2 regions of the Pseudoalteromonas sp. McH1-7 genome follow, and region 1 is predicted to be linked to the other one. Evidence: predicted binding sites of a transcription regulator. Region 1 holds the regulator's gene; the other holds the start of a gene.
What was found. Region 1 encodes ArgR, which controls arginine synthesis, uptake and breakdown. Its sites were predicted from a motif close to ANTGAATANNTATTCANT; they were not measured.

Region 2: the regulator ArgR is predicted to act here: its motif matches at 5,830-5,847, upstream of argC (N-acetyl-gamma-glutamyl-phosphate reductase).

What each region holds. Positions count from the first base shown of each region.
Region 1 is NZ_JABWPQ010000003.1:154,541-162,123, reverse strand. It holds gene HUZ36_RS03265 (SPFH domain-containing protein) at 1-1,774, opposite strand, end outside; gene HUZ36_RS03260 (OB-fold-containig protein) at 2,037-2,648, opposite strand; gene argR (transcriptional regulator ArgR) at 2,994-3,461, opposite strand; gene mdh (malate dehydrogenase) at 3,703-4,635, shown strand; gene serA (phosphoglycerate dehydrogenase) at 4,716-5,945, opposite strand; gene rpiA (ribose-5-phosphate isomerase RpiA) at 5,957-6,610, opposite strand; gene HUZ36_RS03235 (5-formyltetrahydrofolate cyclo-ligase) at 6,717-7,343, opposite strand; gene HUZ36_RS03230 (hypothetical protein) at 7,340-7,583, opposite strand, start outside.
Region 2 is NZ_JABWPQ010000009.1:15,047-22,629, forward strand. It holds gene HUZ36_RS08035 (sulfurtransferase) at 1-221, shown strand, start outside; gene HUZ36_RS08040 (class 1 fructose-bisphosphatase) at 339-1,307, opposite strand; gene HUZ36_RS08045 (zinc-dependent metalloprotease) at 1,462-3,885, shown strand; gene HUZ36_RS08050 (hypothetical protein) at 4,216-4,401, shown strand; gene argE (acetylornithine deacetylase) at 4,625-5,773, opposite strand; gene argC (N-acetyl-gamma-glutamyl-phosphate reductase) at 5,949-6,959, shown strand; gene argB (acetylglutamate kinase) at 6,956-7,583, shown strand, end outside.

The sequences.
Region 1 (7,583 bases):
AGTTAATATCAGCACCGCTTAGTGCTTTGCCTAACACATCTGCTTGGCTTGCTGAAACTTGTTTATTTGCCTCGATATTCGCCAGTGTCAGTTCTTTTTGCTGATTTAGTTGCAGTGTGAAGGCTTCGTATTCACGAGCATCGTTATCCATCTTGTTAAGCGCTTCAAGCTTTTCTGTGAGACCCTTTGCCTCAGCTGACATTCTGCGTTCAAGATTGATGGCTTCCGCCTCACCTTGTTTTTCAATGGCGTCAGCCATGGCTGTCTGCACTTCGGCTTCTGCCATACCAATGTCACGCTTGCCTTGTGCTTCAGCTTCAAGTCTTTGTCTTAGTACTTGTGCTTCTGTTTCACCTTGCAGTGCATTAGCGGTTGCTTTCGCTTTGATAATATCGGCTTCAGCAAGCCCAGATGCTGCTGCTTCAACTTGCGAAGCTTCTGCCAATATCTTCTTCGACTCAGCTGTCTGATTTGCAATACGTAGCTCTGCTGAAGCCATTTTTTCCATTTCACGGGCTTTAAACTCAGCTGCTTGCTCTTTGGCCTTTGCCGCTTCAATATCTTTCACTAGAGCTTCTTCGGCCTCTGCTTGCGCAAGAATAATTTTGGCTTGTTTTTGACGCTCAGCATCAGCAATACACTGTACATCTTTGATACGCTCTTGCTCTTCTGCGACGGTCTTCTCGACAGCAACGCGTTCACGCTGAACGTCAGCAATTTCTTTTTGCTCAACCTCAAGAGCTTTAGCTTTTTGAATACGTAAAATTTCGGTTTCGCGCTCGCGTTCGATGATTTCAATTTCTCGTGAGCGTGCCACTTTCTCTTCTTCAATGGCAAGCAAGCGAAGGCGGTTTTGCTCCGCTACGTCGATTTCACGTTGTTTGTTATGCTCAGCAATCGCGATTGCTTCATCGGCTTTTAAACGAGCCTCTTCGGCTTTTAAGCGTTCTTCATGTTTCACGCGCTCCGCTTCAGCAGCTTCTCTTGCACGCACCGATTCAATTTCACGACGTTGTTTTGCGCTTGCATCTTCTCTTTGACGCTCAACTTCTGCGGCTTTTTCGAATGCAGCTTGGTTTTGATTGTCGATCTGCGCTTTCTCATCACATTTAAGCTGATTGGTTTCAACGTTTTGCCTAGAGGTTTTTTCGGTAATACGACGAATACCTTCAGCGTCGAGGATGTTATTTGGATCTAGTTTATCAATAGAAGTTTGCTCAAGGTAATCAATCGCGACATCTTCTAATGTATAGCCCGATAAATCCTGGCCAATCACCTCTTTAATTGCATCACGGAATTCATTACGGTGAGTAAACAACTCCTCAAAGTTCATACGTTTACCTACTGTTTTCAAGGCTTCTGAGAATTTGGCCTCAAACAGTGCCTGCAAGGTTTCTGGTGCTGATGCGCGAGCGCAACCAACTTGCTTTGCAACACGTAGAATGTCTTCTTTATTTTCGTTGACGCGGATATAAAAGGTAATGGCAATATCGGCACGGATATTGTCTTTACAGATGAGGCCGCTGTTATCACGGCGCTCTAATACCATGCGATTAGTTGAAATATCCATCACTTCCATTTTGTGGATCACGGGTAATACAACACCGCCTGTGGTAGTAACATCAGGCTCATTTTTCATTTTGTTGATGATTAATGCCTGACCCTGCTCAACCTTACGGTAGAATTTACCTATTAAAAGTAAAATGGCGAATATGATTACAATGGCTATTCCCGCGATTGCGAGTACCGGTCCGAGGTTATTTAGAAATTCCATGCTTGTTCCTGCTTTGCGCTATATAGTTTGAACCAGAAGTAGTGGCTCGTGTTTTAATTCCGTTGTTTTGTATGTTTCACCCATTGCATTGATAGTTATGTTCCTGCTGCAAATAGATAGGTGACTAAGTACGCTCTGTGTAAAGCTGTTGGCTAGATAAAAAGGCTGTTGAGTCCGATTTAACAAGCACTTTATTTTTACTTCAGATACGAGTTAATTGTGTGTTCTACTCTGTCACTAATTGAGCAGAGTAAGGGTGCAATTACCAAGGTTTAGCTACAACCGTGTAGCTATGGGTCGTGATGTCATGGTCAATAAGTAACGCACTGTCTCCTATGGTGAAGGTATTGTCTTCGTCTGAACGGATCTCAATCAGTTGTTCAGTACCCTGAATATATACTCTGGCTTGACCAAAGGTGCTACTTACGCGTGACGTGGCGATGGTACACTCAAGTCCAACCAGCGCATGTTTTGAAGTGGTTTCTTGGCTTTCAAAAAAGCGTCGTAAAGGCCTTACCAACAGCGCGGTAAGTGGTAAAGCTACGATAAGGCTGGCGAGCATGAATACTGTACCTATAAAATAATAGGAAATACCATTACCGAGCAAATAAGCAAAAAGCTGCTGAGTATATAAACTGATAATCCAGCCAAGCGATATAATAATGCTCAGTGAGATACTCAGTGGCACTCCACCAAATGCGAGTTGCCAATACGAGCTACTTGAAGCAGTGTTCGCTTCAATATCAACATCACTCTCTAAAATATCGAGATCTACCAAGCCCAGCAGAGCTATTATCCAAAATAAGATGACGATCAATAGTAAGGTTGAAAAAATGATCGTAGGAAAAGTAAATGCTGTATTTAAAAATTCCATTTGCGCTCCTTAACTCCTCGTATTTACTTTGTGCTCAGCAAATAATTAGAAAAGGCTGCGTGTTCATGGGTTTTTGCTTTCACGACTTGACAGCGCATTGCATTATAGCTGAACGAGGGATAATCGATATGCTGTGTTGCTGATAATACTCAATAGATAATTGGTATAAAACAAGCTGTCCCTCTTGTAAGGTGAGAAATAGTCACCCTGTGTATCTAAAGTTGCCACAATGAGACATATTATGTCAACTAAATATTTGCTGTTGTTTTAACCCATTTGTTTAGCTGTGTGCAATAAGCTGAGGCGGGGAAATCGCGCCAGTTGTGATACCAGCGCGGCGGAGTATTATACGTTATCAAATAGTGTCTTTACTTTATCTAGGGTCACGTCTATTTCTGATATTTTAGCTGGTGCAATAAAAATAGTATCGTCACCGGCTATGGTACCTAGTACACCATCTGCTGTGCCAAGAGAGTCCAATAATCGCGCGATTAGCTGGGCAGCTCCTGGGCTGGTGCGAATAATGATCATCATTTCATTGTGCATAATGTCTACGACTAGTTGGCGTAGTGGGCTTTTTGCCGTGGGCACGCTCATCTCAGCAGGTAAACAATAAACCATTTCCTGCTTTGCATTACGGGTTCTTACAGCGCCAAACTTGCTAAGCATACGGGAGACTTTACTTTGACTAACATTGTCAAACCCTTGTTGTTTGAGCGCATCAACAATTTCACCTTGAGAGCCAAAGTTTTCTTCTTTTAGAATCGCTTTAAATGCTTTGATAAGTGCTTCTTGTTTTTCTTGCGGCTGCATAGTTTGTCTTCTTTTACGGCTAATTTTTAAATTCTACACAAAACCGTAAGGATCCCCAAATTTGCGCGACCAAAATCGCTGTCGTAAAGCATTGGCGCACAAAGTGTCGCGATCTTTACACTTTTACTTAAGACATTAGTCAAAAAATCTTGAAAATAGCCGTGATATATTTGTGTTTACCTGCGCTTTTCATTATCTTTACTGCACACTCAATTCCACCTTCAAATTATGGAGAATTCACATGAAAGTTGCTGTATTAGGTGCCGCTGGCGGTATCGGTCAAGCTCTATCTTTATTGCTTAAAAATGGTCTACCAGCTGGCTCTGAGTTAGCGCTTTATGACGTTGCACCTGTTGTACCTGGTGTTGCAGTTGACTTATCTCACATCCCAACTGCGGTAACTGTTGCAGGTTATGGTAAAGATGACCTAGACCCAGCACTAGCTGGTGCTGACGTAGTGCTTATCCCTGCTGGTATGCCGCGTAAGCCGGGTATGGACCGTGCTGATCTATTCAATGTAAATGCTGGTATCATCAAAACGCTTGCTGAAGGTATTGTTAAAAACTGCCCTAAAGCACTTGTCGGTATCATTACAAACCCAGTAAATGGCACGGTACCAATCGTTGCTGAAGTATTCAAAAAAGCAGGAACTTATGATCCAGCTCGTGTATTCGGTGTAACAACGCTTGACGTTATCCGCGCTGAAACTTTTATCGCAGAGCTAAAAGGTCTAGATGTTTCTGAAGTTAAGATCCCAGTAATTGGTGGTCACTCAGGTACTACAATTCTGCCTCTTCTTTCTCAAGTTGAAGGTGTTGAGTTTACTGACGAAGAAGTTGCTTCACTTACTACTCGCATTCAAAACGCAGGTACTGAAGTGGTTGAAGCAAAAGCTGGTGGCGGCTCAGCGACATTATCTATGGGGGCAGCAGCTGCACGTTTCTGTTTCTCGTTAGTGAAAGGCCTGCAAGGTGAAGAAGTGTTAGAATACGCCTATGTTGAAGGTAACACAGGCGATGCTACATTCTTTGCTCAGCCAGTTATCCTTGGCAAAAACGGTGTAGAGAAGTTACTTCCTTACGGTGAGCTAAGTGCGTTTGAGCAAAAAGCAAAAGACGACATGCTAGCGACACTTGAAAAAGACATCAAAGAAGGTGTTGATTTCATGGCTTAAGCCAGACTGATACAAAAAACCAGTCGCTTTTACAGTGACTGGTTTTTTTATGCCTGAGGTTTACCCTCACACTGTTGGGTTTAGTGAAGAATACGAGCTCTTAGTGTACCTTCTACTGCGCTCAGCTCTTTCAACGCAACTTCTGAATGGTCGCTATCGACATCTATGACAACATAACCGATCGACTCGTCTGTTTGCAGATACTGCGCGGCGATGTTGATACCATGCTGAGCAAATGCTTGGTTAATTTGAGTCAGCACACCAGGGCGGTTGACATGCACATGCAGTAAACGGCTTCTGTTCGATAGCTCAGGTAATGATACTTCAGGGAAGTTCACGGCGGTGACTGTTGAGCCATTATCAGAGTATTTTGTGAGCTTGCCAGCTACTTCTACACCGATATTTTCTTGTGCTTCTTGGGTTGAGCCACCAACATGTGGGGTCAGTAGTACATTGTCAAATTCACGCAGTGGTGAGACAAACTCTTCGTTGTTCGACTTAGGCTCTACTGGAAAGACATCTATTGCCGCGCCGGATAGCTTTTTACCCGCTAATGCCTCTGCTAAGGCGTCAATATCAACAACAGTACCACGAGAAGCGTTGATCAGAATTGCACCTTGTTTCATGACTTCGATTTCAGCCATACCGATGAGGTTTTTCGTTTGTGGCGTTTCTGGTACATGTAAACTAACCACATCAGCACGCTGTAATAATTGCGTCAGAGTTGGGAGCTGGGTTGCATTTCCTAGGGTAAGTTTATCCTCAATATCGTAGAACTCGACATTCATGCCGATATTTTCAGCCATAATGCCAAGCTGAGTACCGATATGGCCATAACCAATAATACCCAGTGTTTTTCCGCGAGCTTCGAAGGAGCCATCGGCCGACTTATCCCATTCACCACGGTGTGCTTTGGCATTGCGCTCAGGAATACGGCGAAGTAATAACAAGATTTCACCCAACACCAGCTCTGCAACCGAGCGAGTATTAGAAAATGGCGCATTGAATACAGCGATACCGCGCTGTTTTGCAGCATTCAAGTCAACTTGGTTGGTACCGATACAAAAGCACCCAATCGCGACTAGCTTTTCAGCTTGCGCTAACACGGTTTCTGTTAAGTGTGTACGAGAGCGGATCCCGACAAAGTGGGCGTCTTTGATCCGCTCGATAAGCTCAGGCTCCGGTAAGGATGTTTTGACATAGTCTATATTGCTGTAGCCGTTGCGCTTTAGTGTTTCTACCGCACTTTGGTGCACACCTTCTAACAACAAAATTCGAATTTTATCCTTTGATAACGAAACCTTGCTCATCTGTAATCTCACTAGTTGATTTTAGGCCCTTCTTCGGTGCCTGTTATAACAACGTCAGCGCCACGTGAGGCAAATAAGCCATTGGTGACAACGCCAACAATCTGGTTAATTTTTTCTTCAAGCGCTTTTGCTGCGCTAATTTCTAGGCCGTGTACATCTAAAATAACGTTGCCGTTATCTGTAGTGACACCTTGGCGGTACACAGGGTCGCCGCCAAGCTTAAGTAATTCTCTCGCTACATAACTGCGTGCCATCGGGATCACTTCAACTGGCAACGGAAAAGCGCCCAAAGTGTCGACATGTTTGGTGTTATCAACAATACAAACAAACTTTTTAGCGACGGCAGCGACAATTTTTTCACGTGTGAGTGCCGCACCACCGCCTTTTATCATCTCGTTTTGACTGTTAATCTCATCTGCGCCATCGACATATACTGCAAGTTCTGACACATCGTTTAGCTCAAAGACTTCAATGCCAAGTGCTTTTAGTTTTTCCGTTGATGCTTCAGAACTGGAAACCGCCCCCTTGATATTGTCTTTGATGCTTCCTAACGCATCAATAAAGTGGTTAACGGTGGAACCTGTTCCAACCCCAACAATCGTATTTTCTTCTACGTAGTTTAAGGCTGCCCACGCTGCGGCTTTTTTCATTTCATCTTGAGTCATAACGCTACACTTAATTGTTATTGAAGTTGCACAGAGTATAACTCAATCAAAGTGGTAGCGTCATGGTCAAAAGCAGCGCTAATCGCGCTTAACTTGTTGCACTCTATTATTGTTCCGGCCAAGTATATAAGCGGGTGGGTGTAAGAATAGTTGGCAGTGGGATATCCCAAGCTTCGGTCGGTAAGCTTAAAACGCGCTGACAGTCATGAGCCAGCCCCATCAAAGTTGGCTTATCTCGCTGCTCAGCATAATGTAACGCCAATGTTCTATCATAATATCCACCACCCATACCTAAGCGGTTTCCATGCTCATCAAAAGCGACTAACGGCATCAATAGTAAATCTAACGATGCAAGAGGCGCCACAGCTGAGCAATCTAGCTTAGGCTCCAAGATAGCATAGCGATTTGTCTTCATGGGTGAGTTTTTTTCATACTTCTGAAAGAGTAAGTTAGTGTGGTTAAATGGGTGTATTATAGGTAGGTAAACTTGATGTTTTTTAGACCAAAGTGATTGAATTAAAAGGGATGTGTCTAGTTCTCCATCATTTTGTAAATAGACACCTATACGGGCGTTATTTGGTAAGTTTGCATGTTGAAAAAAATTAATATTTAATTGTGTGGCTGCAACAGATTGCTCTATTGAAGATAGCGAGTTTCTACGTTTTCTAATGGTTTTTCTCAACTCACCCCTAGTAAGTTGAGAATTATTAATGTTGTTATTAGATTTACTCATTCTATTGCAAGCAATTCAGGGAAAAATAAGCTGATACCAAGCAAAATAAATAAAATAATCAGCACCGCGAGTAGATAATAAAGCCAAGTTTTTGATTTCGCTGGTGGTGCAGGCTCGTACTCGAGCTCGTCAAACAGATCAGTAGACTCCCAGTCATCTTCTTCTTTATCTGTGGCTTCATGTTGTTGAGTAGGAGCGAGGCGCTGCTCTATGTCTTCTAAGCGCTCTTCAATTCTGATT
Region 2 (7,583 bases), on a different contig from region 1:
CCGATGGCTGCTTTAAACCACTCACTGAGCTTGAAGTGTTATATAGCGACTTATCAAAAAATAAGACTAAGCCTCTGATATTCTCTTGTGGTTCAGGTGTTACAGCTTGTATTTTAGCGCTGGTGGCTGACGAGCTAGGTTACCAACAGTTGACGGTATATGACGGCTCGTGGAGTGAATGGGGCGCTGATCCCGATGTCCCAGTTGAAACAGTAACCTAAACTGGATATCACGTCTGATGAGAGTGATGTTACACTTTTGAGCTGGAAAAATGTCACCTCATGTAGGGTCGTTGGTTGAAAAAGGGCACCACTACATGGCCCCTTTTTCGTTTTCAATTACTTGTGATAAGCAAGGCAAGCTTCAACTTCGTTCTTCGATCCTAAAATAACACCAACGCGCTGGTGTATTTCTTCAGGTTGAATATCCAAAATACGCTCACGGCCAGTATGTGCAATACCACCAGCTTGCTCGATAAGCATCGCCATAGGGTTTGCTTCGTAAAGCAAGCGAAGTTTAAACGGTTTGTTAGGATCTTTACGATCTTCTGGGTAGGTGAATAGGCCACCACGACATAATACACGGTGAACATCTCCTACCATTGCTGCTATCCAGCGCATATTGAAGTTTTTACCGCGAGGTCCGGTTTCTCCTGCAAGCAAATCCTCGATGTAGTTTTGCATAGGAGGTGTCCAATGGCGTTGATTGGAAGCGTTAATGGCAAACTCTTTTGTGTCCTCTGGTATCTCAGCGAAATCTTGCGTTAACAAGAAGCTTCCGTGGGTCTTATCTAGCGTGAATAGGCGTGTACCTTTACCTGTGGAAAGCGCTAGCATAGTCGATGGGCCGTACAATACGTAACCCGCTGCGACTTGTTTATGGCCAGGCTGCATGAAAATTGCAGGATCGCTTGGATCAGAACCCTCTGGCGCTTCCATAATTGAGAAAATTGTACCAACTAGTGAATTAATGTCAGTATTTGAAGAGCCATCGAGCGGGTCAAAGGCAACAATATACTTAGCGTTAGGATCACCTGCCACCGTGAAGTCTTCCTCTTCAGAAGCAATGGCTTTTACATATCCAGACTCAAGCAAAATATCTTTTAAGAGTTGATTTGACAATACATCGAGTTTCTTTTGAGTTTCACCTTGGATATTTTCATCAAGGGTAGAGCCAAGTACGCCTGAGAGTGCACCTTGACCAACTCGGAACGATATTTCTTTACATGCCGCGAGAATGGTACGGATAAGAGATACCAACTCACGAGAACAACCATCTTCTACTAACACCGGAGGGAGTCTACGCATTTTTTAAGTCCTGATTACTTTGTGTTTATAGCAATAAATAATGTGAGAGGTGCTATAAACTGCGCTGTAATTCGTCTTGAAAGGCTGTAAATTGTATACGATTTCAGATACAACTGGGGTTAAGCCTCAAAACCATAAATAACAAAGAGCAGCCATGAGCAAAATAAAGTACTTCACTCACACTGTGTCGGCTTTGTTGTTGTGTATGATAACTCATGCACACGCAGCAATTAAGCCTATAGATGAATTTACTGCCAGTTTTAATCATCACCCCGGTTTTTACGCCTTTTACAGTGACGCTTCAAGCGGCAAGTTATATTTAGACATCGACAAGTTTAATGCACCCTTCTTACTACAGCATAGCTTACCCTACGGCATTGGTTCTAATGATATTGGTTTAGATAGAGGCCAGTTAGGTGGCACCCACCTTGTTCAGTTTGAACGCTTTGGTGATAAAGTCATGCTTCGTGCGATAAATACGTATTATCGTGCTAGTGCCAATAATGAAGCGGAAAAACAAAGTGTGAAAGAGGCCTTTGCCTCAAGCATACTGCATGGGTTTAAAGTCGTCGCTGAGGATAACGACAGTGTACTGATAGACTATACCCCTTATTTACTTAGTGATGTGCATGGGGTTTCTCGTACGCTTGCTAGGCGAAACCAAGGCACGTTTTCCCTAGACAGCAGCCGCAGCGCAGTATTTATGCCACGCTCAAAGGCATTTATAAAAAATACGGAACTGGAGGCTGTGCTGACTTTTACAGGTAATAAGCCTGGAGAGTATGTTCGTCAAGTCAGTGCAGATCCTCACGCGCTCACCGTACATCAACACCACTCTTTGATTGAGCTTCCCGAGGACAATTATCAGCCGCGGGCATTTCATCCGCAATCGGGTTACTGGAGTATTGAGCATAAAGATTACTCTGCACCACTTGGAGAGTCGATGCTAGTGCGCTACATTCCGCGCCATCGTTTAGAGAAAAAAGATCCAACTGCGCCAGTATCAGAAGCGGTAAAACCAATCGTATATTACCTAGACCCAGGCGTACCTGAGCCGGTGAGAACCGCATTACTTGATGGTGCAAAGTGGTGGGATCAAGCATTTGAAGCTGCGGGCTATAAAAATGCTTTTCAGGTCAAAATCTTACCTGAGCATGCTGATCCCATGGATATTCGCTACAACGTGATCCAGTGGGTGCATCGTGCGACGCGAGGTTGGTCATACGGCGCATCGGTGATCGACCCACGTACCGGTGAAATTTTAAAAGGGCATGTTACGCTAGGCTCGTTGCGTGTGCGTCAAGATATCCTTATTGCAGAGGCTCTTTCTGCGCCGTTTGTTGAAGGAAATGAGACCACCGAGCGGTTACATGCGATGGCACTGGAGCGTATCCGTCAACTCAGTGCCCACGAAATAGGCCACACTTTGGGGATTGCGCACAATTTCTCTGCATCGGTAAAAAACCGAGCATCTGTGATGGATTACCCTCATCCACTGGTAAGTTTTGAAAATGGCAAATTAGATGTGACCCAAGGCTATGCCAAAGGAATGGGCGCATGGGATACGCAGGTTATTAAATATGGTTACAGTGACTTTCGCGGTGCCGATGAGGCCACTGAGCTTGCTGCCATCCTAGCTGAAAATAAAGCGCTGGAGCTGGAGTTTATTTCGGACTCAGATGCCAGGGCTAAAGGCGGTGCACACCCCACAGCTCACCTTTGGGATAATGGCGCAGATCCTGCTGCTGAGCTACGGCGAGTACTAGAGGTACGTCAACAAGCCTTGGATACTTTTGGAATTAACAGCATTAAAAAAGGAGTTGCACTGTCACAGTTAGAAGAAAGACTCGTGCCGCTTTATTTATTCCATCGCTATCAAGTTGAAGCTGCGGTTAAACTTATCGCGGGGGTAGACTATGACTATGAAGTACGTGGTGAAGAGGTAATAAAAGGAGCGCAAGTCGTTGACAAGGCACGGCAACAAAGTGCAACAAACGCACTATTGGACACGCTTTCACCTGATACCTTGGCTATCGCGGAGTCGATTTTAGCTTTGATCCCACCCAAAGCTTATGGAGAGTATAAAACTCGCGAGAGTATCAAAGGTCGCACAGGGCTAACCCTAGATGCCATGGCGCTTCCAGAGGTTGCTGCACAGCATAGTCTAGATTTATTGTTACATCCTCAACGTTTAAACCGCCTCGCACAACAACATGCGCGCGACCCTGAATCTTTTGGCACACAGGCGCTACTAGATTCAATGTATACACGCGTATTTGAGCAATCAGAGAGTGCAGGTATGAGACAAAAACTAAAGCAAAGGGTGCAATATCTAAGCGCGGTGAAACTGGTGACACTGAGTCAAAGTGATAAGGTCGCTCCTGAAGTGCAAGCGCAACTAAAGTTTTATTTAGCAGAAATAGCGAACGCGTTTAGCCACTCATCGGTGTTTAACGACGTATCATTTGATAAGGCGTTCAGGCATATGCTGGCTGAGCAAATAAACCAGTATCTACGTTCTGGTGAATGGAGCGGGCACTTTAAAACACTCGATATGCCACCAGGCTCACCAATCTAATATACAACCTTCATCATAGGTGGTTTTCACTTTGCTTGAACTTGGATTAATAACATGCTCTTTAGTCGTTGCTTGTTTGAGTTCAAGCCTTACTGCTTGAATATAGAACTGTGCACTTTTTTAGTGTTATTGAAAGCTAAATTATCAACAAAAAAGAAATTATTTATTGACAATAGTACCTTTTTTGGTAATTTCAAATGACTGCTATTTAGGCTTGTATGGGTACAAACTCAATTTAGCAGACATAATTAGGCCAGTTTTATTATTTCGTTAAGTGATAACATTGGCTGTATTCTGAGATATTGGATTATTTCAACAGGAAAATTGAAAATGAAACTAAACCTAAATAAAAAAAGCATCAAAAATCTATCTCGTGATAACAAAGCGCTACCTGTAAACGCAACTCCAGCTATTGCCGGTGGTGTAGCAACAAACCTATGTAACAGCGATGGTTTACGTTGCGACAGACCGACTACATACACTATGTCTATTGTGATTTGTAAAACTGAAATGTAAGCCTATTCAGTAATCAGGTAAACCTGGACTCAGGTTGCTACTGATATAGAAAAACCTCGTCAAAATATGGCGAGGTTTTTTAGTATCTACTGTTAACGATAGCAGAGCGCGGCTATCGGCAATACTTTCTCGCCTCAAAATAGACCACTCAATAAAGATAAAGGATATAAACCCAATATTTATCCAAATCTTAAGATGGTTATATACCCTCTCTTTATGACTTCTATAAAAAGCAACTCTCTTTAATCAAACGTGTCAGTATCGCTTGGCTGGGCTGAATTTTTTCCATTGCTAGAAATTCATTTGGTTGGTGTGCTTGGTTAATAGAGCCTGGCCCCATCACAATGGTTTCGCAGCCAAGTTGCTGCAAAAATGGTGCTTCAGTACAGTAGTTAACCGCAATCGCTTGCTGCCCTGATATGCGCTCAGCCATCTTGACCAGCGCTGAGTCTGTCGAGCCAGTAAACGCAGGAATAGGGTCGTGCATATCCATAACCGAAACACAGTGTGGATAGCGAGCGTTAATGGGCGCAACTGCATCTATCAACATGCCTTGTAGCTCTTTAATACTCAACCCAGGTAAAGGGCGTATATCAATATGTAATTCGCAGCAGCCACAAATACGGTTTGCATTATCGCCACCATGGATGTGCCCAAGGTTTAGAGTTGGATAGGGAATTGCGAAATGTTTTATTGAATATTTATTCTTTAATTCTTCTCTTAACTTTAATAAATTTGCAATCACTTGGTGCATGATCTCAATGGCATTTAGGCCCCGTTCAGGGTCTGAACTATGCCCTGAACGACCAACAATACGAATGGCGCTGGTCATATGCCCCTTATGAGTAAAGACGGGCACCATATCGGTAGGTTCACCAATCACACAGCGTGCAGGTCTTAGGTTGGGGTGCTTAGCGATAGCCTGTGCACCAGCCATGGTTGTTTCTTCATCAGCGGTAGCTAAAATCATGATTGGTGCACATTGCTCACACTCATCTAATTCACCAATAGCGTTTAATACAAAGGCAAAAAAACCTTTCATATCAATACTGCCAAGGCCATAAAGTTTATTGTCTTCCATGCTCAATTTAAATGGATCAAATTGCCATCGACTTTCATCAAATGGAACGGTATCGGTATGTCCCGCTAACATTAAGCCGCCATCACCACTACCTCGTCTTGCAATCAGGTTGTACTTACCTTTTGCCTGTTCAAGTTCCGTCACTTCAACTGTAAACCCTAACGTTTCGCACCACTGTGCGAGTAGCTGGATCACATTCCGATTGCTCATGTTTAGACTTTCTTCTAATGCACTGATAGATGGCGCTGCGATCAGCTGTTGGTACATGTCCATAAAAGCGGGAAGTTTCATAAAAATTCCTAAAATACTTATTCAAAGTTCTTGCATAAAAATATAAAGGTGTTTAAAGTGAATATCAATTCACTTTTTTGGCATAAATATATTTAGAGGCGGCAATGCGACGATTTGACTTCAACACTTAGAAAAAACAATTCCAATTAAACTTTTTAATCTTGAGAGTACTATGTTGAATGTATCTATAATCGGAGCGAGCGGCTACAGTGGTGCTGAGCTTGCTAAGCTGGTTGCCAGACACCCTGAATTTTCCCTTACGCACTGCTTTGTGTCTGAACAAAGCACAGATAAACACAAACTCATCAGCGAGTTATATCCAGAACATACAGGCTTGTTAGATATTGAGCTTGAACCACTAAATCAGCAAGCATTTTCGCTCATTGAACAATCTACAGATTACGTTTGTTTGTGCACTGACCATAAGGTAAGCGTGGAGCTTGCTCCGGTGTTTTTACAAATGGGAAAGCGAGTATTTGATCTTTCTGGTGGTTACCGCTTATCTGACAATGAGGATTATGAAACCTACTACGGCTTTTCTCATCCATACCAAGACTGGCTAACACAAGCGCAATATGGTTTAGCTGAGTGGTATGGCGATGCGATTAAAGCGGCGAAGTTGGTGGCCGTTGCTGGTTGTTACCCAACCGCTGCGCTCAATGCACTCAAACCATTACAACAGGCTGACTTGATATCAGCGCAGCCTGTGATCATCAACGCTGTTTCTGGTGTAACAGGTGCTGGTAGAAAGGCGAATGTTACAAGCCATTTTTGTGAGGTATCACTCGCACCATACGGTTTGTTTACGCACAGACATACCCCCGAAATTGAGAAATATCTAAGTCATCCAGTGTTGTTTACGCCGCATTTAGGAAATTTTAAGCGTGGTATCTTAGAAACAATCTACGTCACTCTGAAGGAAAATGTCACTACAAATCAAGTCGATGCTGCTTACCAGGTGCTGGCTGATGAACCACTTATTAGACTAAAGGCAAGTCAACTTCCATCAATTAAAGCTGTTGAAAATCAGCCTTTTGTTGATATTGGTTGGCAACAAAAAGGCAATCAGCTGATCGTGGTGGTGGCAATTGACAACTTGCTTAAAGGCGCGGCAGGGCAAGCGTTACAGTGCATGAACTTGGCGGCGGGGTTGGATCATTATCAAGGTTTAGGAATGTCAGCATGAGCAAACAAACTTGGGTGATTAAACTCGGTGGTGCGGTGCTGAATCAATCAGGTGCAGCGCAAGCACTATTTTTAGCCATTAAACAAATTCAACAAAGTGCACCACATAAACAGTTTGTAATTGTTCATGGTGGTGGGGCATTAGTTGACAAATGGTTAGCAGATGCCGGGTTTGCTACGGCAAAACATCAAGGTCTGCGCATAAGCCCACAAGAGCAAATGCCTTATATTGTTGGTGCGCTTGCTGGCTGTGCAAACAAGCAACTGATGGCAGATGCCATAACGGCGCAGCTTAATCCTGTCGGGTTGTGCTTGTACGATGCTGGGTTTACGACCACTCAAAAACTAAAAGCATTAGGCCGTGTCGGTACATGTGAAGCGACCGCTGGAGGGATGCTTGAAGCTATATTGGAGTTCGACAAGTTACCAGTGGTGAGTTCAGTGGGTATTGGTGTTGATGGTCATTTGTACAATGTCAATGCTGATGAAGCAGCCGCTGCAATTGCCAATAAACTGGGGGCTGAACTTATTTTGATGACGGATGTTGCTGCGGTACTGGATGAAAAAAAACAGCCACTAAATCAGCTCAACGCAGAACAAATTACTACGTTAATCGCACAAAAGG